2 regions of the [Rhizobium] kunmingense genome follow, and region 2 is predicted to be linked to the other one. Evidence: riboswitches for the same ligand, from Rfam matches in the RefSeq annotation. Region 2 holds a riboswitch; the other holds the start of a gene.
The links. Region 2 has a riboswitch for cobalamin ahead of AC0JZ4_RS17625 (ABC transporter substrate-binding protein). Riboswitches for the same ligand answer to the same signal wherever they lie in the genome.
Positions count from the first base shown of each region.

Region 1: it holds a riboswitch for cobalamin, as region 2 does, so the genes downstream of both, AC0JZ4_RS21155 (ABC transporter substrate-binding protein) here and AC0JZ4_RS17625 (ABC transporter substrate-binding protein) in region 2, are expected to answer to the same signal.

Region 1 covers NZ_CDRNXG010000002.1:572,394-588,417, reverse strand. Annotated here, with positions in the region: gene AC0JZ4_RS21165 (ABC transporter ATP-binding protein) at 1-237, opposite strand, end outside; gene AC0JZ4_RS21160 (FecCD family ABC transporter permease) at 234-1,286, opposite strand; gene AC0JZ4_RS21155 (ABC transporter substrate-binding protein) at 1,292-2,308, opposite strand; cobalamin riboswitch at 2,454-2,647, opposite strand; gene AC0JZ4_RS21150 (class I SAM-dependent methyltransferase) at 2,683-3,357, opposite strand; gene AC0JZ4_RS21145 (DedA family protein) at 3,617-4,135, opposite strand; gene AC0JZ4_RS21140 (sigma-70 family RNA polymerase sigma factor) at 4,714-5,244, shown strand; gene AC0JZ4_RS21135 (anti-sigma factor family protein) at 5,237-5,998, shown strand; gene AC0JZ4_RS21130 (YncE family protein) at 5,984-6,583, opposite strand; gene AC0JZ4_RS21125 (LysR family transcriptional regulator) at 6,698-7,585, shown strand; gene AC0JZ4_RS21120 (putative quinol monooxygenase) at 7,682-8,104, opposite strand; gene AC0JZ4_RS21115 (carboxymuconolactone decarboxylase family protein) at 8,127-9,476, opposite strand; gene AC0JZ4_RS21110 (LysR family transcriptional regulator) at 9,587-10,510, shown strand; gene AC0JZ4_RS21105 (aldo/keto reductase) at 10,898-11,794, shown strand; gene AC0JZ4_RS21100 (formylglycine-generating enzyme family protein) at 11,764-12,471, shown strand; gene AC0JZ4_RS21095 (hypothetical protein) at 12,485-12,634, shown strand; gene AC0JZ4_RS21090 (helix-turn-helix transcriptional regulator) at 12,631-13,485, shown strand; gene AC0JZ4_RS21085 (Fic family protein) at 13,587-14,768, opposite strand; gene AC0JZ4_RS21080 (hypothetical protein) at 15,021-16,024, shown strand, end outside.
Region 2 covers NZ_CDRNXG010000001.1:3,637,733-3,653,756, forward strand. Annotated here, with positions in the region: gene AC0JZ4_RS17600 (LPS-assembly protein LptD) at 1-1,563, shown strand, start outside; gene AC0JZ4_RS17605 (SurA N-terminal domain-containing protein) at 1,708-2,640, shown strand; gene pdxA (4-hydroxythreonine-4-phosphate dehydrogenase PdxA) at 2,671-3,693, shown strand; gene rsmA (16S rRNA (adenine(1518)-N(6)/adenine(1519)-N(6))-dimethyltransferase RsmA) at 3,693-4,538, shown strand; gene zigA (zinc metallochaperone GTPase ZigA) at 4,562-5,767, opposite strand; cobalamin riboswitch at 5,935-6,131, shown strand; gene AC0JZ4_RS17625 (ABC transporter substrate-binding protein) at 6,275-7,294, shown strand; gene AC0JZ4_RS17630 (ABC transporter substrate-binding protein) at 7,376-8,389, shown strand; gene AC0JZ4_RS17635 (FecCD family ABC transporter permease) at 8,401-9,417, shown strand; gene AC0JZ4_RS17640 (ABC transporter ATP-binding protein) at 9,414-10,187, shown strand; gene AC0JZ4_RS17645 (class I SAM-dependent methyltransferase) at 10,196-10,975, shown strand; gene gmk (guanylate kinase) at 10,976-11,650, opposite strand; gene AC0JZ4_RS17655 (YicC/YloC family endoribonuclease) at 11,654-12,541, opposite strand; gene mltG (endolytic transglycosylase MltG) at 12,595-13,857, opposite strand; gene fabF (beta-ketoacyl-ACP synthase II) at 13,987-15,249, opposite strand; gene AC0JZ4_RS17670 (acyl carrier protein) at 15,371-15,607, opposite strand; gene fabG (3-oxoacyl-[acyl-carrier-protein] reductase) at 15,894-16,024, opposite strand, start outside.

The DNA.
Region 1 (16,024 bases), on a different contig from region 2:
TGCCAGGGTCTGGCCAACCTGCTGCCGGTTCATCCGCGCCATGGGCTGCTTCTGCAGAATGACTGTTCCGGAAGAGGGTGTGAGGATGCCGGCCAGCAGTTTCAGCAGCGTCGATTTGCCGGAACCGTTGGGACCGATAAGTCCAAGCGTCTCTCCCTCCCGTACGTCAAAAGAAACATCTTCCACGATGCTGCTGCCTCGCACCTTCCAGCTTAAATCTTCAGCCGCCAGGATCATCGAATGCGCCTTCCGCGAATGAGGATGAGGGCAAACCCCGGTGCGCCGACAAGGGCGGTGATGACGCCGATCGGCAGGACCTGATTGGGCACGAGCACCCGCGAGCCGATATCGGCCAGCACGAGAAACACGGCTCCCATCAGTGCCGAGACCGGCAGGAGCCGGGCGTGGCGTGGCCCGACGAGGAAGCGGGCGGCATGGGGTATGACGATGCCGACGAAACCGATCGAACCGACGATGCTGACCATGACTGCGGTTATCATCGCCGCCGTTCCGATGACGATCGCCTGTACCTTGCGAACCGGCACGCCGAGTGAGGCCGCAGAGTCTGCGCCGAAAGTGAAGGCATCGAGTGCCCGGCGATGCCATATGCAGACGCAGACACCCAGAATGGCGATCGGGACAGCAAGAAATACATCGTTCCAGCGCACGCCGCTGAGGTTCCCCATCAGCCAGAACATCACACCGCGCACCTGCTCGGCATTAGCGGAACGAGTGATGATGAACGAGGTCAGTGCGTTGAAGAGCTGCGAACCGGCAATGCCGGCGAGAATGACAAGTCCGGTCGCTTGGATGCCGACACCGCCACCTGCGGCGCGCGCCAGCATGATGACCAGCAGAAAGGCAATCAGCGAGCCGGCAAAGGCACCGATGGGCAGAGAAAGAAGCCCACCGCCGATGCCGAGGATCAGAATGGTGACCGCACCCGTTGAAGCACCGGCGGAGATGCCGAGAATATAGGGGTCGGCCAGCGCATTGCGCAGCATGGCCTGCAGAACCACGCCGGACACGGCCAGCGACGCACCGCAGCAGGCCGCCACGATGGCGCGCGTCAGCCGATAGTTCCAGATGATACCCGCATCGATCGGATCAACGAGATAGGTTGCGCCAAACATCTTGTTGACCAATGTCTGGCCGACAAGATGGATCGGCATGGACGTCTCCCCGACGGAGACGCCCAACGCGATGGCAATGAGGAGCAGGAGAACGGAGCCAATCAGATAACCGATCCGGCGTATGGGAATCTGTCCGTTCCGCTCGACCACGATATCCGTCACTGCTTGCCCTTGATGTCTTCAAGCGCGTCGGCGACAGCCTCGATACCGGCTGGAATTCGAATGCCCGCATGGACGGCATGAGCATCGACCACGACAATGCTGCCCTCCTTGACGGCCTTCATTTCGCGGGTCACCGGGTCACTCTTGAGGTAATCGAGCTTCACCTGATAGTCATCGGCCGGATAGCGGCGGCGATCCATACGTGCGATGATGATGACATCCGGGTTGGCCTTGGCGATAGTTTCCCAACCAACGGATGGATATTCCTCATCGCTCTCTACCACGTTCTTCACGCCGAGCGTGTTCATGATGAAGCCCGGAATGCCCTTTTGACCGGCAACGAAGGGATCGAGTTCGATGTCGGCGCTCGAGAACCAGAAGACCGCGGAGACGTTTTTCAGATCGAGTGCCTTGGCTTTGGCCGCAGCCGCGTCGACCCGTGAACGAAGCTGCTCTTCAACCTTGTTGCCGCGGTCCTGCACATCGAAAATCGTCGAGAGTTCATCGACGGCGCGGTAAACTGTATCGATCGAGAATGGCGTCTTACGTGCGCCGTCACCGCCCGAAAGGTTGTCCTTGCCGACGCAATCCGCCGGCATGGCGTAGACGTTGATACCAAGCTCGTTGAACTGCTGGCGCGTGCCGACCACGCCCTGCGGGCCGACATGAACCTCGAACTGGGTCGTCACCAATTCCGGCTTCTTGGCCGCCACGGCCTCGAAGCCCGGATGGTTGTCTGCCAGACGCGGAGCCTTGGCATTGACGTCCTTGAACTCCGGCAAAACCTCGTTGAACCAGACCGACGTGCCAACAACCTTGTCGCCAAGGCCAAGTGCATACAGCATTTCCGTCGTCGACTGGCCAACGGCAGCGACGCTCTTCGGCGCAGCGTTGAAGGTCAGTTCCTGACCGCAATTGCTGATCTTGAGCGGATATGTGGTTGAGCCGGCATAGGCGCCGGAACTGGCGAACAGGAGGGCCGAGAAGGCAAGAGCTGCCTTGAGTTTCGTCATGATCAATCTCCGGTCAGTGAAATGGACCCGATCGGGGATCATCAAGATGGCACGGAAAATCCGCCTGCCGGTTTTCACCGCCATTCGGAACAGCACGCAAAGACGCTGCAAACATCCGCTTCCTCCTCCGGACACCCCGCCGGCGTTACGTTACTCGATGTCGGCAGGTCTCCTGACTGACGGGTCAACGCCTCCTCTCGCCTTCCCGGGCACAATCGCCCAGTGGCCGATGAAAGGATGCTCGCCGCCTACAGTTGCGGGGGCAGTTTCGTTTGACGGATTGCTCCGTCCCGAATTCCCTGTTCGTCCCTTTCGGGAACCGACGGCGGCAAGCTATACAGGCTTGAGACCGTTGCGCAAGCCTGCGTCGCGGATCAGGACGGCTTTGTCGCGGTCAGCACGAAATAGTCGATCATGCGGCTGCTGTCGTCATAGACGGCACCATAGGGATGCGTCTCAAAGAGATGCTTCCAGGACTGCACCTCGCCGAAACCGGTCTCGTGCAGCAGTGCACGCGCATCAATATCCGTCAGGCCATTGAAAAAGGGCAGTTCGTTGCCGAACTCGGCCGCGCTGTCGTTGTCGCGATGTAGGAACCATAGGCCGTCTGAAACCAGAAGCTTGCCACCCGGTTTCAGGATGCGGTTAGCCAGGGACAGCGCACCCGCGGGGTTCTCAAGCGTCCAGAGAACATTGCGCAAAGTAACGATATCAACGCTTGCGTCAGGAATTTCGGCATCGTCCATCGTCGAATGAACAAAGGTCAGGTCGAGGCCACGGGCCTCGGCATCCTGACGGGCGTGAGACAACATCCCCTCTGAACCATCCACTGCGATGACCCGATGGCCCAGCTCCGCGAGCAACAATGCGCACGCACCCGTGCCGCTTCCAAGATCGATTGCGGTCCGGGCATCTCCCTCAAGCGCCGCCGAAAACACGCTTTTCCAATCGTCATAGTTACGCTTGTGCGATGCCGCACTGTTGAAGCGGTTTGCCCGCCCATTCCAATGTTCGGACATGGCTTTGGCAGTGTTGGGGGCAGCTTTCATACGTCACTTCCAATATCATTATCGCTCGATTACTCGACTTGGGTAATAGGTACTTATGATCCGGCCATGCTATCGGCGGAAGTTACTCCGCGCTACGCCCAAGCCTGCGTTTTTCGCAGCTCCTGATGGGTATCGCCCCTCAAGTCCGTTAAATGTGCTTACGCTTATCAACGCTCTATCTTCATGACGTAGGGCTAATTACGCGACATCGTTGCATTATGTGCGCGTAACTCGCTGCGTGAACAGAGTGGTCACCTCGCTACAGGGATTGATATCCTTCAACCGCCATCCACCCGGGCATCAGCATGACGAGCGCCCAAATAACGGCCGAGGCGATGTTGGCCGCTTGGAACTTCGCTTGTTTCATATGCATCATACCAGCAACAAACGGTACAGTCGCTCTCAGCGGCCCGAAGAACCGCCCCATGAACACTGCGAGCATCCCATGCTTCCGAAAGAAAACACGGGCCTTCGCAATGCTTGTCCTATGCCGCTTCGCTGCCGGGCTGAACGTGATGCGCCGGCCTGATTTTTTGCCGATCAGATAGGAAACGATGTCACCCGTGACGGCCCCGAATATGGCAGCAGCGAGCACGGGAGCTGGATCGGCAGTACCCGCCGCAAGCATCCCACCGACGACGAGCAGAATAGGAGTAGCCGGGAAGAGCACGCCGACAATGAACAGAGACTCGCAGAAGGCTGTCAGCCCAACCACGATTGCGGCCCACTCGGGGTATTCGTTCAGAAAATTGACGATCGGGGCAGTGATTTCCTGCATTAAAAACATCCGAGGGTGCTAAGCACTGAAGAGCGTGAAAATATCAATCGCGAGGCTGATGAGCAAAATCCGCAAGTCGTTTAGGGACGGCCTGAACTCGATGACGCGGACTGTAGTCGGGCTTCGCGCAGACGCTTGGTCTTCTCCGCCCGCGCCGCCGCCTCTGCTTCCACGATATCCAGTGCTCCGGGCGCTCTATTCGAGGCAGGCTCATCTTCGTCTCTACCCGGCTTGAAAAAGTTATCCTTGGTCGCTGTCATCGACGGTCTCGCTTCGTAGGGGAAAGGGATCGGCGTTGGTGCCGGCCAAGGCTCAATGGGTCCGGGCTGATCGAGTGCGTTGAACCGCGCCATCGAGCTTGTGGCATATTTTTGGAGCCAATAAATGCGGCCGGGCTAGCTGGTGAATGTGTCTCATGCTGGAGTATACGGAGCCCACCCGGAAAAAATTGCAACGCCAATCGAAAAATTTCCAGGTGGCAGTCGATTTCACGGTTCTGAGCAGGCTCCTATCAACCGCAGTCGATTTTTTTCGTCGCACCATGCAAGCAAAAGAAAATTGGCTCCGTATATCTGATCATGGATGACAGGAGACGCATGTTCGACGTTCTAGGCCAACTCAGCGCATTGAAGCGCTATGCGCGTTCGCTTGCGCGCAATCCGGCTGATGCCGAGGACCTCGTCCACGACACTTTGATACGCGCGTATGAGCGGCGCTCGAGCTTCCGCCGCGGCGCCAACCTGCGCAATTGGCTTCTGTCTATCCTTCACAACACCCATATCGATCGTGTCAGAAGCTCTTTATCCCGCACACGGCGGGAGATGGCCGTAAACGCCGAGATTGAAACATCCCATCCTGCCCATCAGGAGCATGGTGTTCGCCTCGCACAAATTCGGTCCGCATTCGACACTCCGCCGGAAGATCAACGCGAAGCGCTTCACCTGATCGCGATCGAGGACATGTCCTATCAGCAGGCTGCAGAGCTTCTCGATGTTCCTGTCGGCACCTTGATGTCTCGGGTCTCGCGAGCACGGGCGGCGCTGCGCGATTTTGAGAATACTCCGAGAAATCCCATCCATCTACACATCGTTGGAGGCGGCAATGACTGAGACCGTACCTATTTCCGAAGCCGATCTGGACGCCTATGTCGATGGCCAAATCGATCCGGCTGGGCGCGTGCGTGTCGAATCCTTCCTGTCGAAAAATCCGGACGCAGCCACCCGTGTCATGACGGACCTCACCGTTCGATCGACCCTGAAGCTTGCCATGTCGATGGAAAATGCCAGTTGCACACCGCAGACCCGGCATGCTGCTCGCCGGCTTGAGACCGGGCTTTCGGATGCGCGCATGTGGGCGACCTTCCAGAAGATCGCGGCCGTCGGTCTGCTTGTCTCGGTGGGCTGGTTTGCCAACACATCTCTCGGAACCCGTGAGGTAAACGCGTCTGCGCATCCCCCCGCCTTCGTCGAGCAGGCCATCCGCGCGCATCGGACATCCTTGGTTCGCGCCGGCATGCAATCCCAGCCAGAGGTGAAGGCCTACGATCGCGACGAAATTCGCGCCGCAACCGCAATAGCCATGCCAGAGCTCCCGGACGATTGGCAGGTCGTCGATGTCCAGGTGTTCCCGTCAGAGTTTGGCCCAAGCGTCGAGGCAGCTGTGCGGACAGCGGAAGGCACGCTCATCTCTGTATTCGCAGGCAGGCCTGGCAGTTTCTCGGTCGAAGCGATCACCGGCGTCAATCTTTCCGATGCGGAAGCAGCGTGGTGGCAACTCGGCGAGGTCGCATATGCGGTCGTTTCCAGCACCCCCGAGATCGGCCTTATCGATGAGGCCGAAGTCCTCAGGTCATCGCTCTACTGAAAGCGGAAAGCGCGCGGCCTCCCCGAAGGCGCCGTCCATGAATTCCAGAATATGCAGTAGGCTTTCATCGGCCGAGTTGGCGACCACGGCGACCCGGCGGCCATCCGGGCTGACCGCCAGCCCCTCCGGATTGACGTCGATTTCGGCCGTATCCGCAAGCCTTGGATGGGCTGGATCGCCGAGATCGACGGCGAAAATCCGATTGCCCGCCGGTAGTTCCTTTACTGTCGTCGCGCCGGTGGGACGTTCGCCAAGACGCTCGGCCACAAAAGCGGTCCTGCCATCCGGTGTCAGTTCCAGAATTTCCGGGGCTGCTGTCACCGAGTTCGAAACGGGCAAGGCGCTTTGCGTCAGTTTGCCATCGGTGATGGAGAGAATGGTCAGAGTATCCTTGTATCCGGCGTCTGGTGGCGCAAGGATGGTGTCGGCGTAGGTCTTGGCCACATAGTCTCCATCTGAGATCACCGCGACCCGGCCCGCCGAGATGCCAGCCAAAACATCCACCGATTGAGCGGACACCTGCGCTGCCAACGTCATCGACGCAGCGGCGATAGCTGTGGTCGGGAAAAATTGCGAGATCGCCATGATGCACTCTCCTGTGTGTTCAAGGTTCGTTGCGAAAAGAGATAGTCGCCTCATTGATCGGCATCCAATTGGAATATAATGTTCTGTGATAGGCGTTTCGCATCAGGGAGCTATATGGATATCAGAGCCATGGCCTGTTTCGTCGCGGTGGCGGAGGAGCTTCATTTCCGTCGCGCCGCAGAGCGACTGCATCTCACGCAACCATCGCTCAGTCAGCGTATCCGCGTGCTTGAACACGAGATCGGGACGGATCTTTTCGCAAGGGACCGTCGCAGCGTGGCGCTGACGCCCGCCGGGCAAGCCTTTCTGGAGCCGGCCCGCAGGGCAATCGAGAATGCGCGCGTTGCCAGGGAACAGGCGCTCCGGGCAGCGCGTGGCGATGTCGGACGATTGCGACTCGGTTTTACGGTGATAGCCTTTTATGGACTGCTTCCGCAGGCTCTGCAGGCATTTCGCCGCCGTCATCCCCATGTGGATGTCGAGCTTGCCGAAATGAATTCGCCGTCGCTTGAAACGGCATTGGCCACGGGTAGCATCGATCTCGCCATTCTGCACCCGCCGCTCGAGCATCCCGATCTTGAGACACACGCGCTACCGGGCGAAGCGCTTGTGCTGGCATTGCCGGAAAGCCATCCACTCGCAGCGACGGATGTGATCGAGATTGCCGCGCTCGACGGCGAACCCATGCTGATCGCACCGCGCCGTATCGGCCCCAGCATCTACGATCGGATGATCGCGCTCTTTCACTCGCATGGCGTGACACCGCGGATCGTTCAGGAAGTGACCCCGATGACCACGCTTTCCGGCCTTGTCGCGGCGGGCGCCGGTCTGGGCTTTGTTACGGAAGGATTGTCCCGGCAACCGCGCTCCGGCATCTCCTACCGCCCTGTGACGCCAGCGCCACCACCGTTACCGATCGCCGCTGCGTGGCTGAAGCCCGGGTTACCGGTGACGGGCAAACTCTTTCTGGAAGAAGTCATCGCGCTTTACGCCAAACCGTAAGCCTTGATGGCCCTGGCGTTCGGTGACCGACATGACAACTGGACACGGCGACCGAACAATTGATTAGTGGCCGCCGTGCCATTCGAAATAATCATTTCACACGATCTGTCGCGCAAAATGTGCTTCCATCGGCTCCGCCAGCAGTTCTTCGCTGCGTGCTACGATCGCCTTGAAATGGGGCGTCTCGAAATGCGCCTTGATCGCCGCATCGTCGGACCAGCGCTCGAAGGCAAGGAAGACTGCCGGTTCTTCGCGTGAGACATGCATGTCAAAGGCAATACAGCCCTCCTCCTTTCGACTTGCCGTGGCAACCTCAATAAGTGCCTCCCGCAGTGCCTTCTCCTGGCCGGGCCTTGCACGCAACTGGGCCATGATCGTTATAGCATCCACCGCCATTCCGGCTGACACATCGCCCTGTGCCAAGGCAACGGTAAAGGGAGCACTCGCCAACACAGCAGCACCGGCGGTAGTAAGCTGAATGACTGCGCGACGCGGGAAAAGCTGATTGTTCTTAGCCATGTGAAATTCCTTCGTGGGTTGATTATTCGGGGGTCTCGTCGAAGACACGACCAGTGATGACCAGTGCATGCCGCACAGCGGGAAAGCCGACATAGGGAAGCATGTGGAAAATGGTTTCGCCGATCTCCCGGCGGCTCGCTCCGGCCTTGAGCGCACCGGCCACATGAAGCCTGAGCGGCAATTCGCTGACGCCAGTTCCCAGCGCCACCATCGCCGAGATAGTCGCCAGCTCCCGCGTTTTCAGATCGAGGCCAGGTCGGGAAAATACTGCCGCATAGGAGAAATCGACGAAGTAATCGCCCACATCGGGAGCGATACCGGAAAACAGTTCGCGCGCACCGTCACGACCAAGCCCCGTCAACGTCCTGAGCGTCTCCAAGCCGCGCTCGTCGAGTGCTCTTTTCTCGACCTCGTCCTGACGTGGCAGGCGCTCCGGCGTAAAGTCGGCTGTCGCGACAGCGGGTACCGGCCGCGAGAGCACCTCTTGCGCCACCGCCGCGGCAGATAGCACTTCCGACCAGCCGGCATGGATCGTCATCTGGATCAGGAGTTCGGATATCTGTTCGGTGGTAACGCCCGCCCGGCGCGCCCTGTCGATTCGTGCAGCCAACGCATCCCGACGGTTGCCGCGAGCGATCATAGTCACCACGCAAACCAGCGCCCGGGTTGAGCGGTCCAGTCCGGGGCGATTGTAGATCTCGCCATAGACGAATTCGGCGGTGATCCTGTCGAGTTCAACGCCAAGTTCTCCGAGCCCATCGAGGCCGCCGGCATGCTCCGGTGGGCCGATATCCGCGATCGTTGCAAGCCCCAGATCATAGACATCGCCATTGGGCCGGTTGGAACTATCCAGGCCCAGAGTGACACCGCGCTGTCCGAATATGTCACGGGCGAGGAACAGGGCGTCCTGGGCAACCGGAAATCCCAGTTCGGGGCCAAGCTGGATGAGTGTCTCGACAATTTCTCGTGGCGAAACACTGACCTCGAGCGCGCCGCAAATCTGACGCCCCAGACCATCCATGACATTCGCTTGTGCGGCAGTAGCCGCGACACCGATGATCATCCGTTGCCGCAAGTCAAGACCAGGGCGCGACAGGATTTCTCCATAAGGACCTCGCACATTCATGCTCACCAGATCTGCAGAAAGCCGGTCATAGCTGCCGGCAAGCCGCGCCTCGCGATCCCCTAGCCGCTCCAGAAGGGCAATGCCTTGGCGATAAAGCGCATCCGCCGCAGGCGACTGATGAGCGGATGCAGATCGGGGCAAAAGTGCTCCGCCCAAGGCCAACACCCCGGCGCCGCTCAACATGGCACGACGTCCGATCACGGTGCTCTCGGCCTCGTTAAGAAAGGCATTCGTCTGTAGAAGCATGGTCAATCTCCTCTTCTGTCGAACGACATCGGAGATCGTTATCCCTGCGACATACTTTAATATCGGGGCGAGACAACTATAGTTGCAGCCAGAGCAACAATGGAATGCTGATGCCGACCTCCCCGATCGAAACGGCGGCCTTGACCGAGTTCATGGCCGTGGCCAGACGCCTGAGCTTCGTGAATGCGGCACGCGATCTCGATCTGCACAGGTCCGTGCTCAGTCGCCGTATACAGGAGCTTGAACATCGGCTGGGCGCGCGCCTGTTCGAGCGGAACACCCGCCGTGTCACGCTCACCGAAGCGGGCACGGCATTCATGGCGCATGCTTTGGAAATCCTCGCTCGTATCGATGACGCCGAAGCGGAAATCTCTCGATATGCATCGGAGCCCACCGGCTTGCTGCGGCTGGCTTTACCCAATGTGTTCGGCCAATACCAGATCGCGCCGCTACTGCCGGACTTCATGGCGCGCCATCCAGCACTTCGCCTGGAACTCAGTTTCAGAGACGACTTCATCGACATGGCGGCCAACCAGTTCGATGCGGCGATCCGTATCGGTGCGCTGGATGCCGGTGGAGATGTGGTCGTGCGCAAGCTGGCACCGAACAGACGGCTTATCTGCGCTACGCCGGCTTATCTGGAAAAATACGGAACGCCGACGCAGCCATCCGATCTCCAAAACCACCGTATTCTACATTTTGCGCCCCTCCTCAGCGGCAGGATGTGGCGGCTACGAGGTGCTGGCGGTATTGTGGAAGTACCCGTCGACCCGGTCCTTACCGCAGACAATATCGACGCCTTGCGTCATGCGGCACTCTCTGGCCAAGGTATAACGGTTCTAGCGACTTTCGTTGCAGGGGAGGATTTTGCCAAGGGACGGCTGGTCCCGGTTTTCCAGGACTATCATCCTCTCGAGAGCACGGTTTCGATCGTTTACCAGAATGCCCGACACGTGCCGCGCAAGGTTCGAGCACTTGTCGATTTTCTGTTGGAGCGATTTTACGGAACACCGCCATGGGACCGAAACGGCTGAAATGTATCTCACTCTCGGCCACAGCTAGACAGAAAACCACTCACTTCCAGGCTGTATGAAAACGGCGTCGCCGGAGGCACATTCGCGCCCCACAACCGCTTCCGGATCGACTGCAGACCGATAATTGGTCAGGATCGAGCGCTCCGGTCAGGATCTGACGCGCCTGTGCGGCGGATAGATGTCATCGTCGCCATCCTCAGCACAAGGGATCCCACGATGACATCAGGATTTTCAGCCTACGGACGCAAGCTCCTTGCCGCCACGGGGGCAGGCCTTGCAGCATCGCTTTTACCCACGTCCGCAGTTCTTCGCCCCGCAATGGCCCAGCAAGCAAGTTCTTCGCCACGCGGTGCGCCGATCATGCGGCCGATACCGAAGACAGGGGAAATGTTACCGGCCGTCGGCCTCGGTACGTTCGAGACCTTCGACATTCGCCCGGGCGAGGCCCGAGAAAACGTCGAGGAGATCGTCAAGCTGTTCCACGAGAACGGCGGCAAGGTGATCGACACCTCGCCGCTCTATGGCATGGCGGAAGTCTGCACGGGCGATGCCATCACGTCCCTCGGCATTGGTGGCGAGATCTTCATCACCAACAAGACATGGACCACCGGCGATTATCTTTCCGACAACAGCCATTCGGAACGGCAGGTGCGGCAATCGCAGGAAAGGCTCTGGAGAAGGCAGATCGACGTTCTGCAGGTCCATAGCTTGGAGAACCACGATCAGGTGAGGCACTGGCTTGCCCAGAAAAAGGCCGAAGGTTCCGTCCGCTATGTCGGCATCACACAATGGAGCCCGGAATATTACGACACGATGGAACGGCTGGTGAATACCGGCACGCTGGACTTTGTCCAGATCGCTTATACCATCCTGACCCCGGCCGCCGAGCGGCGATTGCTGGACGCTTGTGCCGCAAACGGCGTCGCAGTGCAGGTCAACATCCCATTCGAGAAAGCGCGCCTTTTCACGCCTGTCGCAGGCCAGCCCGTGCCCGATTTTGCCAGAGAGGTCGGCATTGAAAGCTGGGCCCAGTATTTCCTGAAATGGATCATCTCGCATCCGGCCGTGACCAATGTCATACCGGCCACCAGCCAGCCGCAGCACGTGCTCGACAACATGGGAGCGCTCTACGGCGACCTTCCCGATGCAGCGATGCGCAAGCGCATGGCGGAACATTACACGGGGCTGACAGGCGTCGCGGATGCGCTAAAACAACCTCCCTATCCCGGCAAGAACTATGGTGGTATCGTCACATGGCCGTTCCCGCAGGTGCAGCGTACCTGACGCTGCTTGCAGCATTTCTCGTCGGCACGCCGGCATCGGCATCCGAAAGGGTCGAGATCGACGGATTTTCTATTGATCGGACCGAGGTCCGTCTTTCGGATTTCGTAGCCTTCGCCGATCGCTCCGGTATCAAGACGGCCGCCGAACGCGAGGGTGGCGGTCACGAATGGGGCGGCGGCTGGGAGCGGAGGCCCGGCTGGACTGTCCGTACGCCCTTCGGCGACACGCCGTACAGTGCCGACGAACCGGCTGTTCATGTCAGCTGGCACGAGGCGAGCGAATATTGCGCCTCGGTCGGCGGCCGCCTGCCGAGCCGATCTGAATGGGAACGTGCAGCGTATCAGGAACATGGCCCCGGCACTGTCAATGGCTTCATCGCGGGCCGCACCTACATCTATCCGACCGGAGAAACCAACGAGGGCACCAACACTAGTGTTGATGACGCTTGGCCCCGTCATGCTCCCGTTGGCACGACCCGCGCGGGTGTCAACGGTCTTTTCGACATGGGCGGCAATGTCTGGGAATGGCTCGCTGATCGCCAGGGTGCTGACGCGCTGACGGCGGGCGGCTCCTGGTGGTACGGACCCGACAAGTTGCGTGCCGATGCGATGCAGTGGAAGCCGGCCGACTTCTATGTCGTGTATATCGGCTTCCGTTGTGCCTACGACCCCGGCTGAACCACGACAATCCATGCCGAAGATCACCTGCCGCTCACGTCCAATTGAAGATGGGCGGCAGGCCCCGGCCTATTTCCTGCATGCAAGTGTCACCAAGTCGCTCTATCCTCGGCCATTGCGCACCGCGGACATGACCGGGGTGCAGGCCGAGGCTTCTGCATGATTGACGAGCTTGAAAGGCAAAGCTGGCATCTGACGCAACAGCCGAACGACCACGCCCGGGTGACCTGGAGCGGCGGACGTTTCGAAACCGCCAGGCGGGTGCGGACGGCCGAGGTCGAAGGCCGGATAACGCCCGATTTCCACCTCGTCATGGTAACGCTGAATGGTGGCGCTGCCCCCCATGAATTTCGCACCGACGACGGTTTTCGCTATGCCGGCGCGGATGTGAAGCGAACCGTCTCCTTCCTGCCAGCCGGCTGCAATCGCGATCTCGCCCTGCGCGACGTATCTTGGGAATGGGGCGCCATCGCCATCGATCCCGCGACAACGGGATCCAAGCTTGGGACCTTGCCGCCATCGCTTATCGGTCGCGACGACTTCATTTACACGATGACCGCAGAGATGGCGCGCCTCTTCCACCGTGATGGTCAGCTGGACGCAACCTATTGCTCGACAATGGCATTGGCGCTTACCGAATATCTGGCGCACAGGGTAAATGTCGCACCGCGCGCAAGAGCCAGACCGTCCCACGCCCTGACGACACGTCAGCTTCACGATACCTATGGCAGGATCGACGCATCTCTCGGCGGCCAGATCACCATCGCGGACTTGGCAACGCCGCTCGGAATTTCGGAGGGGCATTTCTTTCGGGCATTTCGCGGCGCAACCGGCCTCACACCGCTCCAGGCCATCTCGGCCCACCGCATGGAAGCCGCCGCCCACATGCTCAGGCAGCCCGAACTCGACATCACTGAGATCGCCGCCCGCTGCGGCATCGAAAGCCCCAGCCATTTCGCCCGCGTCTTCAGGGCCCACAAGGGAATGTCACCATCGCGCTGGCGAAAAGCGTAGGGGTCGACTGCCGGGCGTCGAATAGAAACTGCCGCGGCAACCACCAATCCCTTCCGATGCATAGATCTTGATGCAGATCGAACCTTTGGCCCTCTTATTCGTCATGAACTGAGCGGCAGGGGATCAGTGCCTTCGCTTAGAATTGCAAGGTATCGTCGATAACTGAACACACGGCCACGCTTGCGGCCGGTCACCTCATCAACGATGCCCAATCGCTCCAGATCTGCGAGTGCAGCGTTAACCGTTGGTGCGGACAGACCTGTGATCTGAACGATCTGGTTCGCCGTGTGAAAAGGATTCTGCTGGAAAAGCTCGTGAATGCGAAGGGCAGACCCTGCTCTATCGCTCTCCATCGTGATCCGCTCCCGATCTTCCTTGAAAAGATCGACGATCTGGGTGGCAGCCTCAAACGCCTGATTGGCAGTGTCGGCGACGCCGGCGAGGAAAAAGTCCAACCAGGCTTCCCAGTTTCCGTTTTCGCGGACCTCCTGCAGCAACCGATAATATTCTCTTCGATGGGACTTCAGATAGAGGCTGAGGTAGAGCAGCGGCTTTCGCAAAACGCCGTTCATGCAAAGATATAGGGTTACAAGCAGGCGGCCGATACGACCATTGCCATCGAGAAACGGATGGATCGTTTCGAACTGCACATGCAGCAGGCCAGCTTTGATCAGTGCCGGCAACCGAGATTGCTCATCGTGCATGAAGCGTTCGAATGCATCGAGGCAATCGGCCATTTCCGTGACGGGCGGCGGCACGAAGAGTGCGTTACCGGGCCGCGTGCCACCAATCCAATTTTGCGAACGGCGGAACTCTCCTGGGTCCTTGGTGCCTCCTCGCCCACTGTGTAGTAGTCTGGCGTGCATCTCGCGGATCAGACGCAATGACATGGGCAGCGTTTCCAGCCGCTCCAAACCATACATCATGGCGTCAACATAGTTGGAGACTTCACGGATATCATCGACGGGCTGCCCGGCTTGAGCTTCTGTCTCGAACCGCAATAGATCGGAAAGCGTCGACTGCGTGCCTTCAATCTGTGAGGAGAGAACAGCCTCCTTTCTCACATACATGTATAGAAACAACTCCTGTCGCGGCAGCAGCATTGTGATACCATCCAGGCGTCCCAGCGCGCGCTCTGCTAGGCTTAGACGCTCCAGCAATGAAAGCACATCAATCGCCGGCTCGGGCGGCAATGGCGGGGGCACGAATGCCCGCACTGTTTCACTGGCGGCGATCGTCTCGACGAAACGACCCATGCGATGGTTGGATTGGGAATCAGACATGTCCCAGTATCAACGTTGCGCCTTATTTAAACAAGGCGGGCTTCATTTAATTAAGCGCCAAACTTAGATAAGCGCATTTAATTAACGCCCTGACATTGAGGTTTCTGGCGCAGATCCAGGGTGACTTGCGTAGGGGCAGAAATACGATGATCAAGCAGCCTATAAAGTGCCTCGTCCGATAAATCCTTTCTTAAAGCTCGCCTCCTATTCCCGCTCGCCCTCGGCATTAGCGCCGAAAGAAACGGAATAAGCATGACCCAAAAAGACCTTTCATCACGGCATTTTCAGCGAAAGATATCCGAATTCTGCGAACTACGTATCGCACCGATCACATCCAAACGAGTGCTGGAGAACGTCCGCCATTATCTCATAAGCCTGATCATCTACCGGAAATCGCCACCCCTCCTGAATGGCCATATCGATTGGACGACGATTGGTCAGTCCTGTGGGATCGAAGCGGAGTTGACGGCGGAACTGAAAAAGCAACTCCGGCCAGGCTTGGATGCAATCATCCGATGGCTCGGGGCACCACCGGCAGCCGAAGAGCGACGGTCCCCAAAGCCAAAGACCCGCCCGAACAAAATAGTGTCTGCAAAGACGGTAGCTTCCACATCCTCGACCAGAAAGCCTCAACGCGCGACAACCGACGGTACATTTGCGCGGTCTGGGTCCACACCACGAGGTCCTGCACCGAAGCCGATTAGCCCATTCCCAGAACCGCTATTCGAAGCGACAGAGGATCCGGCAAGCTTTCAGGATGCGTTGGTCTATCATATGCGCCGGTTCGGCGACAGCTATTGGCAGCTCTACCGAGCCGTTGTTCATCTCAATGAGACCTTCGACCACAAGACGCTTCTATCCTGGATCCAAGGCGAGCGCGTACCCCGATCTGTTGCGAGTTTCGATATCCTCCGCCGCATTGAGCGACGCTACCGACTTCCGGAGGGATATTTCAAAGAGAAGCTGCCGCATCAGGCACGTTCGCTTTATGGTCACGAACTCGGTGATATTAGCCCGGCCGAGCGGCGCAGGATCTCGCTGCATCTTCCAGATGACTTCAGCAGTCTGCCCTTCACCAAGCGCGAAGAAATCCTTGATTGGGTGCGCCGTGTGATCATTTCCGGATCGACGGAGTATCGTCGATACCAGGCGGCGGCCAGCAAGCAACGTTATGCCATCCGCTTTCCCGGTGTCACTTATGGCGGGAGCGCACTGTCGGCCAGATCCTTGGCATCCGCAGTTCGAGCAAATCAGAA
Region 2 (16,024 bases):
TACTACACCAACCAGGGGCTTCTGCTCGAGGGTGAGATCCGCAATCGCTTCGAAAGCGGAGATCACACGTTCCGGTTCGCCGGCATCAACCAGCAGAACCCGGATTCGTTCGACGCCGGCAGCGACCGGGAAGCCGATACGCGCTTCATGGCTGCGTCCAAGGGCGAATTCCAGATCAACCCCCGCTGGACCTTCGGCTGGGACGTGATGGCGCAGAGCGACAACAATTTCTCGCGTACTTACGATCTTCAGGATCTCGACAGCGAGACGATCACCAATCAGGCCTATCTGACCGGTCTCGGCGCCCGCAACAATTTCGACCTGCGCGCCTATTACTTCGACGTGCAGGACGATGCAGAGACGAGCCGGCTGGAGCGTCAGCAGGCGGTCGTCTACCCGGTTCTCGACTACAGCTGGTATGCACCTGAGCCGCTTGCCGGCGGCCAGTTGATGTTCAACGCCAACCTGACCAACCTGTCGCGGCGCGAGGAAGACCTCTATGAACTGGGTGGCGACTACCGCTTCCCGGGCCTCGAGGGCAGCTATACGCGCATCACCGCCGAGGCAGAGTGGAAACGTACCTTCACCACCGGCATGGGGTTGCAGCTGACGCCGCTGTTCGCGCTTCGCGGCGACGGTCTGCGCAGCACCTCTTCGAGTGCCGGAACGAACTATGACGGCAGGCTCGAAAACGATCCGAGCGGCCGCTACATGGCGACCGCAGGTCTGGAAGCCCGCTATCCGTTCCTGATCACGGCCGGCAGCAGCACCCATATCATCGAGCCGATTGCGCAGCTTTATGCACGCCCGGACGAGCAGATGGCCGGCGGCCTGCCGAACGAGGACGCACAGAGCTTCGTCTTCGACGCCACCAGCCTTTTCGAACGCGACAAGTTCTCCGGCTATGACCGTATCGAAGGCGGTACGCGTGCCAATATCGGCATTCGCTACACCGGCTCCTTCGACAACGGCATCGGCCTGCGCAGCATCTTCGGCCAGTCCTACCAGCTGGCGGGCGAGAATTCGTTTGCCAGCGCCGACCTGGTTTCCGCAGGCGCCAATTCCGGCCTCGAAGACGATGTTTCCGACTTCGTCGCGATGGCCGCGATCGACCTGCCGCAGGGCATCAGCCTGTCGACCAACACGCGTCTGGACAAGGACACGCTCGACGTGCGCCGTACCGATGTCGCGGTCGACTACAAGACGCCGCGCGTATCGGGCGAACTCGTCTACACGAAGGTCGCAGCACAGCCGGATTACGGCTCTACGTCCTCGACCAACATTCTCGAAAAATCGATGAGCCTGCGCATCAACGAGAATTGGTCGCTGTCCGGCAAGGCCACCTGGGATCTGGACCAGAACGATCTCACCCGCCGCGGCATCGGCATCAGCTATGCGGACGAGTGCATGATCTTCTCGCTTGCCTATACCGAGAAGACCGGCGACACGACCGATGCGAACGACTGGTCGATCGGTGCCCGCCTGAGCTTCAGGACGCTCGGCGACGTCAACATCGGCTCGACGGACGATTACGACCAGGACCAGAGTTTCCGCTACCAGTAACAGTCGCGAAAATGTGACGGCTCCGATCACGGGGCCGTCATCGTTTTGCCGCAACGATTGCGCATCCGGTCGGGCCTGTAGTAAAAGACGGCCCGAAATCCGTTGAAAACGCGCCACCTACAAGGGAGTTGACAGATGTTTGGAGTGACCGGAACACGCAGGCTGGCCATTGCCATGGCCGCGCTGGCAGCTTCGATCGTCATCGATCCGATCGCCGCGTCGGCACAGTCGACCAGCGGAGTGGCGGCTGTCGTCAATCGTGTGCCGATCACCACGGCCGATGTCGCCCGCCGCGCCGCCTTCCTGCGGCTGCAGCGCCAGAAGGCCGACACGAAGACGGCCCGCGACGCGCTGATCGAGGAATCCCTCAAGCGCCAGGAAATCGCCCGCGTGCGGATGTCGGTCAGCACGGCGGATGTGGATGCGTCCTTCGCCCGGTTTGCCGCCAGCAACAAGATGACCACGCCGCAGATTACCCAGGTGCTCAACCAGGCGGGCGTCACTGCCGAGCATTTCAAAAGCTACATCGCCGTGCAGATGAGCTGGCCGCGTCTGCTGAATGCGCGCTATGGCGGCGGCGGAAGCCGCATGACGGGCCAGGAGCTTGTCAGCCGCATGATGGAGAGCAAGGAAAAGCCTGTCACCACCGAGTATTTCCTCAAGCAGGTCATCTTCGTCGTGCCAGCCTCCAAGCGCAATGCGATCCTCAACAAGCGCCGGGCCGAGGCGGAAGCGTCGCGTTCGAAGTTTCCGGGTTGCGATCAGGCCAAGCAGTTTGCAGCGACGATGCTCGATGTTTCGGTACGCGACCTCGGCCGCGTGATGACGCCGAATCTGCCGGATGACTGGAAGCCGCTGATCGAGAAGGCATCCAACGGCACGACCGCGACCAAGATCAGCGAGCGCGGCGTCGAGTTTCTGGCGATCTGCGACCAGCGCCAGGTTTCCGACGATCTTGCCGCCGAAGCCGTATTCCGCGCCGAAGACCTCAGCAAGGCCGAGGAAATCGGCGACAACGCCAACAGCAAGAAGTATCTCGACGAACTGCGCTCCAAGGCGCAGATCGAGCTTCGCTGACCACCATTCATTCCGTCTTCCGGAGCTTACATGGCATTCGATCGCCCGCTCGCTTTAACCCAGGGCGATCCTGCCGGTATAGGCCCCGACATCACACTCGCCGCTTGGGCGGCACGCGATCAGAACGGCATTCCGCCTTTCCTGTTCATCGGCGACCCGGCGGTGCTGAAAGCCCGCGCCGGTATGCTCGATCTCGACGTGCCGATCCGCGAGGCGACGGCGGAAACCGCTCTTTCCATGTTCGACACGGCCCTGCCCGTCCTGCCGATAGCAGCGGGCGCGGATGTCGCCGTCGGTGAGCCCCATGTGGCGACCGCGCGGGCGACGATCGCGGCGATCGCAACCGCCGTCGATCTCTGCCTTGCCGGACACGTCTCGGCGGTCGTGACCAATCCGATCGCCAAGTCGGTTCTCTACGAAGCCGGCTTCGAGTTTCCCGGCCACACGGAGTTTCTTGCGCATCTCGCCGAGAAGGCGACGGGCAAGCCTGTACTACCGGTGATGATGCTGGCCGGACCGAAGCTGCGCGCCATCCCGGTCACCATCCATATCCCGATCAAGGACGTGCCCACGGCGCTGACCGAGGACCTGATCCTCGAGACCTGCCGCATCGCCGCGCATGATCTGAAAACGCGCTTCGGCATCGAGAAACCACGCCTTGCCGTCGCCGGGCTCAACCCGCATGCGGGCGAGGATGGCGCGATCGGCCGCGAGGACCAGACCATCATTCACCCGGCGCTGGTCAAGCTGCGCACGGAGGGCCTGCATGTGTTCGGGCCGCTGCCTGCCGACACGATGTTCCATGACGAGGCGCGTGCCCGCTATGACGTGGCGGTCTGCATGTATCACGATCAGGCGCTGATCCCGGCCAAGGCGCTCGGCTTCGACACGTCCGTCAACGTGACGCTCGGCCTGCCCTTCATCCGCACATCACCGGATCACGGCACCGCCTTCGGCATTGCCGGACAGGGCATCGCTCGCGAAACAAGCCTTGTAGAAGCACTGAAACTCGCCGGCGATCTGGCCGGCAAAAGCAAGGGCATGGCCAGCTGATGGCGACACTCGACGGACTTCCGCCACTGCGCGACGTCATCCAGCGCCACGGCCTCGATGCGAAGAAATCGCTCGGACAGAACTTTCTCTTCGACCTGAACCTGACGCAGAAGATCGCCCGCTCGGCCGGTTCTCTCGATGGCGTCACCGTGTTCGAGGTCGGCCCCGGCCCCGGCGGCCTGACACGCTCCATCCTCGCACTCGGCGCGAAGAAGGTGATTGCCGTCGAGCGCGATCCCCGTACGCTGCCGGTTCTGGCGGAAGTCTCGGATTTCTATCCGGGCAGGCTGGAAGTCATCGAAGGCGATGCGCTGAAGACAGATTTCAAGGCTCTCGCCGCCGAGAAGGCCGATGGCGGGCCGGTGAAGATCATCGCCAACCTGCCCTATAATGTCGGCACGCAACTGCTGCTGAACTGGCTTCTGCCGGAAGACGGACAGTGGCCGCCTTTCTGGGAAAGCCTGACACTGATGTTCCAGAAGGAAGTCGGCCTGCGCATCGTCGCCGACGAGGAAGACGATCACTATGGCCGGCTGGGCGTCATCTGCGGCTGGCGCACCGATGCGCATATGGTGTTCGACGTGCCGCCGCAGGCATTTTCACCGCCGCCCAAGGTTAACTCCACGGTGGTGCATCTGACGCCGAAGGCAAATCCTTTGCCCTGCGACGTCAACAAGCTGGAGCGCATTACCCAGGCGGCTTTCGGCCAGCGCCGCAAGATGCTGCGCCAGAGCCTGAAGCCGGTGGGCGGCGAGGCGCTGCTCGCCAAGGTCGGCATCGAGCCGCAGCGCCGTGCGGAAACGCTTTCCGTTGCAGAATTCGTGGCGCTGGCGAACGCGCTTTAAACGCGTCCGCCCCTGTCACCGGGTCATGATGCCTGCCGTTCCCATACTGCGAAGGGATCCGGCAGGTTCGCCCAGTTTTCCGGCGTAAACCCATCCGCCTCGATCAGGCACGCATCCAGCTCTGCCGTGACCCGCGCTTGATCCATAGTATCGGTGCCGATGAAGACGATTTCCTGCCGCCGGTCGCCCCAGACGGGATCGAGATAGGGCTGCATCATCCTGTAGAACTCCGGGCTGTCGGGCCAACGCTCCTTCGGCACGGCCGACCACCACATGCCGGTGCGGCCGGTGCGCACCAGCGCCCCCGCCTGGCTGATCTCGCCGACGAAATGCGGCCGCGTCGCCAGCCAGAAGAAGCCCTTGGCCCGCACGACGCCCGGCCACGAGCGATCGATGAAGCGCTGGAATTTTTCGGGCTCGAAAGGCTGGCGGGCGCGGTAGACGAAGGAGCGGATGCCATATTCCTCCGTCTCCGGCACATGGTCCTTGAAACCATGCAGTTCCTTGAACCACAACGGGTGCTGCTCTGCCTTGTCGAAATCGAAGCGGCCGGTGCCCAGCACGTCCTTCAATTCCACCTTGCCGAAATCCGTCTCGATTAATTTTGCATCGGGATTGAGCGCCACGATGATCTTTCGCGCGGCGTCGCGGTCGTCAGGGGTCGCGGTGCCGATCTTGTTGAGGACGACGACATCGGCAAACTCGATCTGCTCGACAAGGAGGTCGACGATGGTGCGGTTGTCGCCCTCGCCCGCCGTCTCGCCGCGATCGGCGAGGAAGTCGCCGGAGCCGTAATCCTTCAACAGATTGGCGGCATCGACAACGGTGACCATCGTATCCAGCCGCGCAACGTCCGACAGGCTCAGACCATTCTCGTCGCGGAAATCGAATGTGGCGGCCACCGGCAGCGGCTCGGCAATGCCGGTCGATTCGATCAGCAGATAATCGAACCGCCCCTGTTCGGCGAGCGCCCTCACCTCCTGCAGAAGATCGTCGCGCAGCGTGCAACAGATGCAGCCATTGGTCATTTCGACCAGCTGTTCCTGCGTGCGCGACAGGTTGGCGCCGCCATCGCGCACCAGTGCGGCATCGATATTGACCTCGCTCATGTCGTTGACGATCAGCGCCACCCGCATGCCCTCGCGGTTCGACAGGATGTGATTGAGCATGGTCGTCTTGCCGGCGCCTAGAAAGCCGGAGAGCACGGTGACGGGAAGTTTGTCTTTCATTTGCAAAAGCCCATTGCGTCATTTGTTACGTTATACTATTACGAAATCACAAGCAGCGACTGCCGTCAAGCCTTGTAGAGAAGACATGACGTCCGGCGGGGCGGCGGGCCGGTCGTGCGCAAGTCAACGGACAAGCCCAAATCACTAGACAAGCTTTGGCCTGTCTCCTATCAAGGCTGCGCTACGGTTCTGCATTCGCAGATGAAAAGGGAACGCGGTGAGGTTTATCAAAACCGATCCCGCGACTGCCCTCGCAACTGTAAGCGGCGAGCTTTTCGTCACAGCCACTGGTTCTCGAACCGGGAAGGCGACGGGCAGCGTTCGAGCCGCGAGTCAGGAGACCTGCCGCAGCGAGGCTAAAACCAATACCGGACGAGGTGTTCCGGCGGGAGAATGATATGACGCAAGCGACACTGTCGCCCGCCATCCTGATGTGGACCGCAAACGCGGCCTTGCATCGTCCTGCCTTTCATCCCGGCAAAGCCATTTCCCTTGAAAGGACAGGACATGAAACTCGGCCTTATCGCCGCACTCTTTGCGATTTCCGCATCGGCACTTCCCGCAACAGCCTTCGCCGCCTCGACCAGCTATCCGCTGACACTTGAGAATTGCGGCCAGCAGATCACTTTCGACAAGGCTCCGGCCAAGATGGTTTCCATCGGCCAAGGCATGACGGAAGTGCTCTATTCGCTCGGCCTCGCCGACAAAGTCTCCGGCACCGCCGTCTGGGTCGGTCCGGTTCTGCCGGAATATGCCGAGGTCAACGCCAAAATCAAACGGCTTGCCGATAACGACCCGAGCTTCGAATCCATCGTCGGGCTGGAGCCGGATCTGGTCGCCGCCGAGTTCGAATGGCATGTCGGCCCGATGGGTTCGGTCGCCAAGCGCGAGCAGTTTTCCGATATCGGCGTCAACACCTACATCTCGCCGGCCGATTGCGTTGCCAAGACCAACACCGATGGTGGCGACGGGGTGCGCAAGGAGCTGTTTACGATGGACCTGATCTATCGCCAGATCGGTGAGCTGGCGCAGATCTTCGATGTGCAGGACCGCGGGGCCAAGCTGATCGCCGATCTGAAGACCCGCGAAGCCGCAGCCGTCGCCTCGATCAAGGGCGCGGAAGCGAAGAACCTGCCGGTGGTCTTCTGGTTCTCCAGCAAAGAAACCAAGGGAGACGCCTTCATCGCCGGCAAGAACAGCGCGCCGGCCTATATCCTCAAGACGCTCGGCGCACAGAATGTCGTGACAACCGAAGAGGAATGGCCGCTGGTCAGCTGGGAAACGATTGCCGAGGCCAACCCTGCCGTGATCGTCATCGCCACCATGGACCGCCGCCGCTATGCCGCCGACGACCCGGCGGTGAAGGTGTCCTTCCTCGAAACCGATCCGGTAGTCAGCGAACTCGACGCGGTGAAGAACAGGCATTTCGTGATGATGGACGCACAGTCGATGAACCCGACGATCCGCACGATCGAAGGCATCGAGATCCTGGCAAAGGGCATCCAGTCCTTCGGACTTGCGAACTGAACAAGCCCCTTATGTCGCGCCTGCCTCACGGTGGGCGTGACGCTTCTTTCGCATGTCCATGCCCTTCCGAAAGGACAGACCATGAAATCCGGCCTGATCGCCGCCCTTATCGCGCTCCCCTTCACCGCCCTTTCCTCCGCAGCCTTCGCCGCCCCGGCCGGCTATCCGCTGACGCTGGAAAACTGCGGCGCGGACATCGTCATCGAAAAGCCTCCACAAAAGGCCGTTGGCCTCGGCCAGAACAGCACCGAGATCCTGCTGATGCTCGGCCTTGCCGATCGCATGGCCGGCAGCGCCATCTGGGTGTCTCCGGTTCTGCCAGCGCTTGCGGCGGATAACGCCAAGGTGCACCGCATCGCCGCCAACACGCCGAATTTCGAGGCCGTCGTCGCCCGCGAGCCGGATTTCATCGCCGCACAGTTCTTGACCTCGGTCGGGCCGCAGGGCCGTGTGGGAACGCGCCAGCAGTTTGCCGATCTCGGCGTGCCGAGCTACGTCTCGCCGACCGACTGCACCGTGACCGACAATGCCGTCTCGGATGGCGCGCGCAAACAGATGTTTTCCATGGACCTGCTCTATCAGGAGATCGATGAACTCTCGCGTATCTTCGACGTCGCCGACCGTGGTGAAGCGCTGATCGCCGAACTGAAAGGTCGCGAGGCCTCGGTGCGCGCCCGTGTGGCCGACAAGGCGAAGGATGTCAGCCTCGTCTACTGGTTCTCCTCGCCGGAACTTGCCGGCGACGCCTGGATGGCCGGCAAGAACGGCGCCTCGGGCTACATCACCGAAGTGCTGGGCGCAAAGAACATCGTCACATCCGAACAGGAATGGCCGCTCATCGGCTGGGAGGCGATCGCGGCAGACAACCCGAGCGTCATCGTCATCGGCACGATGGACCGCCGCAACCAGACGGCAGACGATCCTGCCGCCAAGAAACAGTTCCTTTCCACAGATCCGGTCGCAAGCAAGCTCGATGCGGTCGAAAACGGTCGTATCGTGGAGATGGATGCGCAGGCGATGAACCCGACGATCCGCACCATCAACGGGCTTGAAATCGTCGCGGATGCTCTTGGCAGGTTCGGATTGCTGAAGTGACCCCATCACGCATCAAACCGTGGCTCGCCGGCATTGCCGGCGTGCTCATCGTCATTGTCGCCCTGTTCATCGCGATCACCGCCGGTGTGGCGATCGGCGAAATGACGATCCCGATGGAGACGACGATTGCCGCCGTCACCAACCGGCTCGGCCTGACGGATATCGCGGTGCCGCGCATCCAGGAGGCAGTGATCTGGGATTACCGCCTGTCGCGCTCGCTCGTCGCCGCCTTCTGCGGCGCGGGGCTGGCGCTGTCGGGTGCGATCCTGCAATCGCTGCTGCGCAACCCGCTGGCCGAGCCTTACGTTCTCGGCATCTCGGCCGGCGCTTCCACCGGGGCCGTCTCGGTCATGCTGCTCGGCTTCGGTGGCGGGGCGATCTCGCTTTCTGTCGGTGCCTTCGGCGGCGCGCTTTTAGCCTTCGCCTTCGTCGTCATGCTGGCAAGCGGCCGGCAGACGGCGGATCGCACCATTCTGGCCGGCGTGGCGGCCTCGCAACTCTTCAATGCACTCACCTCGTATATCGTCTCCACCTCCGCCAATGCCGAACAGGCGCGCAGCGTGATGTTCTGGCTGCTCGGCAGCTTTGCCGGCGTGCGCTGGCCGGAGGTGGCACTCGCCTCTTCCGTCGTCGCCGTCGGGCTCATCATCTGCATCTGGCACTCGCGCGCACTCGACGCCTTCACCTTCGGCGAGGACGCCGCCCGTTCGCTCGGGATCGCCGTGGGCCGCGTGCGCGTCGTGCTGTTGCTCGTCACCGCGCTGATGACTGCGACCATGGTCAGCATGGTCGGCGCGATCGGCTTTGTCGGCCTCGTCATTCCGCATGCGGCCCGCTTCATCGTCGGTCCCGGCCATATGCGGTTGCTGCCGGCCTGTGCGCTCGTCGGCGCGCTGTTCATGGTGGTCGCAGACATCGTCTCGCGGATCATTATCGCCCCACAGGTGCTGCCCATCGGCGTGGTCACGGCGCTTGTCGGCGTGCCGTTCTTCTCTGTCATCCTCTATCGCGCACGGAGGGCCGCATGAGCGACCATCCCAAACTCGCCGCGACGGCCGTGCGCTGGCTTGCCGGCCGCAAGGTCATCGTCGATGGCGTGACGATCGATGTCGAGCCCGGCCAGACGCTCGGGCTGATCGGCCCGAACGGTTCCGGCAAGTCCTCGCTGATCCGCCTGCTTGCCGGGCTGCGTGCACCGGCAAATGGAGAGATCACGCTGGATGCGAGGGCAATCGGCGCTTTCGGTCGCCGTGAGCTTGCCCGCCGGGTGGCGGTGGTCGAACAGCATTCGATGACGGAGGCCAATGTCACAGTTCTGGACGTCGTCAAGCTCGGCCGCACGCCGCACCGTTCGGCGCTTTCCCCCTGGACCGGCGAGGATGACAGGATCGTGGAGGAGGCGCTTGTCCGCGTCGGGCTCGATGATCGCCGCGAGCAGTTCTGGCATACGCTGTCGGGCGGCGAACGGCAGCGGGTGCAGCTGGCCCGCGCATTGGCGCAGTCGCCCTCCGTGCTCATCCTCGACGAGCCAACCAACCATCTCGACATCCACCACCAGATCGACATCCTGCGGCTGGTCGAGGGGCTTTCTGTCACGACCGTCGTGGCGATCCACGACCTCAATCTCGCCGCCCGTTTCTGTGACCGGATTGCGGTTCTTGCGGAAGGAAAGCTGGTTGCCTGCGGCACACCGGCCGAAATCCTCACCGAGAGGCTGATTGCCGACGTGTTCGCCGTCGAGGCGCATGTCTCGACCTCGGCCCATCACGGCCGGCTTCATATCCAATTCCTGATGTAGGACGACGCATGCAGAACTGGTCGATCAAGGACGATATCCGCGCCTACTGGACGATCCGGGCCGAAACCTATGACGCAAGCCCCGGCCACGGCATTGCCCGCGAGACGGAGATGGAGGCCTGGGGCCGGCTGATACGCCGGCATCTCGGCGAAGGTGCAGGCCGGCAGGCGCTCGACCTCGCCTGCGGCACCGGTGTGATGACGATGCTGATGCACGGGCTGGGTTTTCAGGTAACCGGTCTCGACTTCACCGAGGCGATGATGGCACGCGCCCGGCGCAAGGCGGATGATGCGGGTGCGGCGATCAAATTCCTCACCCGCGATGCGGAAGAGACGATGGAGCCGGACAATGCCTACGACGTCATCATCGCAAGACATCTGGTCTGGACGCTCACCGATCCGCAAAAGGCCTTTTCGGAATGGCTGCGCCTCCTGAAACCCGGCGGCCGCCTGCTGATCATCGACGGCGACTTCGTGCGCAAGCACTGGCTGGAGCGGTTGCTGCCGCTGCTCGACCGCTATCTTGGCAAGCCGAAGGACGGCCATAGCCTGCTGACGCCCGAGCAATGGCAGAACCACGAGAGAATAGTCTCGCAGGTTCATTTCCGCGAAGGCATCCGGGCGGAGGATACGGTGAAGCTGTTCGAAAACGCGGGATTTGCCGCACTCGAGATCGATACAGATCTCTCCGACATCAGGAAGGCGCGCGGCATATCGCTCATGTCACGCAAGGGCCTCGCCTCGACGCTGCAGCACCGGTTCGCGATTTCGGGGCAGAAGCCCGCCTGATCAGAGTTTCGGCTCTTCCGTCAGAAGCGTGCCGACGAAATCGAACAGGCCGTGGCGGCGGTCGCGACGGACGCGCTCGGCGTTGACGATACAGTTGACGTGGCCGAAAGCCTCATCGAGATCGTCGTTGACGATGACATAGTCATATTCGCGCCAATGCTCGATCTCGGCGCGGGAGTTCAGAAGCCGCGTGCGGATGACCTCTTCCGAGTCCTCCGCACGGCGGTGCAGACGCGATTGCAGTTCGGTCATCGTCGGCGGCAGGACGAAAATGGAGACGATGTCGGCCTTCATCTTTTCCTGCAGCTGCAGCGCGCCCTGCCAGTCGATATCGAACAGCATGTCGCGGCCTTCGGCCATCGCCTGTTCCACCGGCTCGCGTGGCGTACCGTAGAAATTGCCGTGAACCTCCGCCCATTCCAGCAGCTCGCCATTGTCGCGCATGCGCTCGAACTGCGGGATCGAGATGAAATGGTAGTGCGTGCCGGCGATCTCGCTCGGGCGCTTGGCCCGCGTCGTCACGCTGACGGAGATTTCCAGGCTGTGATCGTCTCTCAGCAGGTTGCCTGCGATCGTCGACTTTCCGGCACCGGAAGGCGACGACAGAACGAGCATGAGCCCACGCCGGGCAATCTTGGCATCTGCCTTGTCTGACGGAGTCGGTGCCGGGCTCATCTCTTACTCCAGATTCTGGACCTGTTCGCGGAACTGGTCGATCACGACCTTCAGTTCTATTCCTGCTGCCGTTACAGCAGCGGAATTGGATTTGGAACAGATGGTATTCGATTCCCGGTTAAATTCCTGTGCAAGGAAGTCGAGCTTGCGGCCGATCGGGCCGCCGTTGTCGAGCAGATCGCCGACAGCAACGACATGGCCCTTCAACCGGTCGATCTCTTCGCGCAGGTCCGCCTTCGTCGCGAGCAGCGCCACTTCGGCATAGAGACGGTCACGGTCGAGGCCGGCCTTGTCCTGCAGCAGCTGATCGACCTGCTGAGACAGGCGCTTACCGATCTCGTCCGGACTGCGGGCGGGGTCCGCTTCGACGACATGTGTCAATTCAGCGATGCGACCGATCTGGCCTTTGAGAACGCCGCCAAGGGCTGCGCCTTCCGTCTGGCGCATCTGCTGCAGGTTCTCGAGCGCAGCGTCCAGCCCGGCGAGGATTGCCGTGTCGCGCAAGGCGACAGCTTCCTCGCCTTCGTCGGCCTCGCGAATGTCGACAAGACCACGGATGGAGAGGAGCGTATCGAGACGCAGCGGTGCCGGGTCGATGACGTCCTGCAGGTCGCCGCGCAGCGCCATGACGGCATCGAGCGCCTCGCGGTTGACCACCGCTTCCATGCGGGTTTGCTCGACCGAGATCGACAGGGAGGCCTGGACATTACCGCGGGCGAGCTTTTCGGCGACGAGCTTGCGGACATCCTGCTCCAGCCGTTCAAGGCCGGGCGGAAGACGCAGACGCACATCGAGGCCCTTGCCGTTGACGGATCGAAGCTCCCAGGCGAAGCGGCTACGCCCGCTTACCCCTTCGTTGCGTGCAAAACCGGTCATCGACTGCAATGTCATTCAACTCACTCCAAAATGCGGACTGCCGCCCTTTCGAGGCGGCAGCAATATGATCAGTTCGCGGCGGGCTTTTCGGCGTCGGCGCCATCCGGCTGGCCGTCGACGACCTCTTCCTCCTGGCTCGCGGCCGCAGTGCCGGCCTTGCGCTCGGCTTCGATGCGGCGCCAGCGGCGGACATTGGCGTTATGCTCTTCCAGCGTCGGGGCGAAGACGTGACCACCCGTGCCATCCGCGACGAAATAGAGGTCGGTCGTGCGCCACGGGTTGGCAACGGCTTCAAGCGCCGCACGGCCAGGATTGGCGATCGGCGTCGGCGGCAGGCCTCGGATGCGGTAGGTGTTGTAGGGCGTTTCCTTCTGCAGGTCCGAGCGATAGATCGGACGGTCGGATGGCTTTCCATCGCCACCGAACAGGCCATAGATGATGGTCGGGTCGGACTGCAGGCGCATGCCCTTGTCGAGACGGTTGAAGAAAACGGAAGCGACGTGAGCGCGCTCGTCGTCCTTGCCCGTTTCGCGCTCGACGATCGAGGCGAGCGTGACGAATTCTTCCTTCGTCTTGATCGGCAGGTCGGGGTCGCGACGCTCCCAGATCTGATCGATCAACCGGTCCTGGGCGGCCCGCATCTGCGACAGGATCTCGGCGCGGTTGGTGCCGCGGGAAAACTTGTAGGTATCCGGACGCAGCGCGCCTTCCGGCGGCAGTTCCGCAGGGAGCTCACCCTCGAGGATCGGGTCCTCCATCAGGCGCAGCGTCATCTGGCGAACGGTGAGGCCTTCGGGCATGGAGATCGAGTAGAGGATCGAGCGCCCCGATTCCAGCGTATCGGCGACATCCTTCATCGAGGCATTTGCCTTGATCTCGTATTCGCCGGCCTTGAGGCTGCGGCGGCTGTTGGACGAGCCGCCGGCATAGCCGAGGTGAACCGCGGTGATATAGCGGAAGATGCGGGCGTCCTCGACAATGCCGTTGCGCTCCAGCGCATTGGAAATCTCGGCAATGCCGGCGCCTTCGCGCACGACGAAATTGGCATTGGCTTCCAGCGGGCCGGGCTTCTGATAGGTCGAAAGCGCGTAGTAGAAGATGCCCGCGCCGGCGAGTGCGACAAGCACGATCGAAGTCATCAGGAAATTGAGAAAGATGACGAGCTGGCTGCGCGCCTTTCTGGAGCGCTTGGGCGGCGCTGGAACGCGTTCGGGCTTCAGGGCCTCATTCGGCGATTTCGGAATGATCGGGCCGCCATTGCCGCCGTTACCGTTGCCATTGCCGCCGCCTGGGGGAAGCTCGCCTACAGAATTGGAATTGCTCACGCACACCCCCCGCTTTCATCAGTCAGAATCATCGCCTGCGTTCTGACCAAGCAATACGGCAAAAGCAGGTTCGCAAAAATGACGCCGGCCGGACGCTGTGTCCAGCCGGCGAATAAAGGCTCCACGGCCTTTTGATCAGGCCTCGTAACGCTTCAGGACGAGCGACGCGTTGGTGCCGCCGAAACCGAAGGAGTTGGAGAGCGCGACATTGACCTCGCGCTTGCGTGCCGTATGCGGCACGAGATCGATCGCGGTCTCGACATCCGGGTTGTCGAGATTGAGCGTCGGCGGCACGATGTTGTCGCGGATCGCCAGCGTCGCGAAGATCGCCTCGACAGCACCGGCGGCACCGAGAAGGTGGCCGATCGCCGACTTGGTCGACGACATGGAGACCTTCGAGGCGGCATTGCCGACGAGGCGCTCAACCGCGCCAAGTTCGATCGTGTCGGCCATGGTCGAGGTGCCGTGAGCGTTGATGTAATCGATATCGGCGGCGGCAAGACCGGCGCGCTTCAGCGCCATGGTCATGCAGCGGAATGCGCCATCGCCATCTTCCGACGGTGCGGTGATGTGATAGGCATCGCCAGACAGACCGTAACCGACGACTTCGGCATAGATCTTGGCGCCCCGCGCCTTGGCGTGTTCCAGCTCTTCCAGAACCACGACACCGGCGCCTTCGCCCATGACGAAACCATCGCGGTCGCGGTCATAGGGGCGCGAGGCCTTCTGCGGGTCGTCATTGTGCTGCGTCGACAGCGCCTTGCAGGCGGCAAAACCGGCAAGACCGATACGGCAGACCGGCGATTCGGCACCGCCGGCGACCATCACGTCGGCGTCGCCGAACTGAATCAGCCGCGCTGCGTCACCGATCGCGTGCGCGCCGGTGGAACACGCGGTCACGACCGCATGGTTCGGACCGCGCAGCTTGTGCTTGATGGAGACCTGGCCGGACACGAGATTGATCAGACGGCCGGGAATGAAGAAGGGCGATACACGGCGCGGGCCCTTGTCCCGGAGCGTATATCCCGCTTCGACAATGCCTTCGAGACCACCGATGCCGGAGCCGATCAGGACGCCGGTCATGATCTGGTCTTCATCGGTTTCAGGGTGCCAACCGGCATCCTGCAGCGCCATGTCGGCGGCGGCCATGCCGTAGAGGATGTAAGGGTCGACCTTGCGCTGTTCCTTCGGCTCCATCCACTGGTCGGCATTGAACGTGCCGTCGGAGCCATCGCCTACAGGGATGCGGCAGGCGATCTTCGCCGGCAGATCCTCGACTTCGAATTCGGTAACCAGCCTTGCGGCATTCTGGCCGGCAAGCAGACGCTGCCAGGTGACTTCCGTTCCGCTTCCGAGCGGTGATACCATGCCGGTACCGGTGATAACGACACGCCTCATCGCCAGCGTCCCACCTTCTATCTTTTCAGAATTCCAGTTACTGAAACGGCCCGAACTAGCGGGCCGTCATAAGGGATCGACGCCCGCGCAAAGCGAGCCATCGTCCCCGATATGTCGTCGATTAGGCCTGTGCCTTTTCGATGAACTTGACAGCGTCGCCGACGGTCAGGATGGAGTCGGCAGCGTCGTCCGGAATTTCAACGCCGAACTCTTCTTCGAAAGCCATGACCAGTTCGACGGTGTCGAGCGAGTCCGCGCCCAGATCGTCGATGAAGCTTGCGCCTTCGACAACCTTGTCGGCATCAACGCCGAGATGGTCAATGACAATTTTCTTAACGCGTTCTGCGATATCGCTCATGTCGGTTTCCTCGACCTTTATCTTTTCCTGGATGCCGCTATGGCATCCACATCCTGTTAAACCTGCAACTGCACCTTAACGGGTGCCGATGCCGGCAAACCCAATCCCCCCTCATCCGGTTCCGCCAACGATGCTCACGCAATGTGACGACCTGAATTTCAGGGTGACATTTTCACAGTCATGGCCCGCTTAACACGGTTTAACTGTTCCGCAAAGCCAGAATTTGCGCCCTCCCACAGCCTAGAACCCTTGTTCTCCACTGGTTTAGGGCGCAAACGACGGCAAATCAGATCATTGCCATGCCACCGTTGACATGCAGCGTCTGTCCGGTGACGTAGCCCGCCTCATCGGAAGCGAGGTAGAGAACGGCGGATGCGATGTCCGATCCGGCGCCCATGCGCTTCATCGGGATCGCGC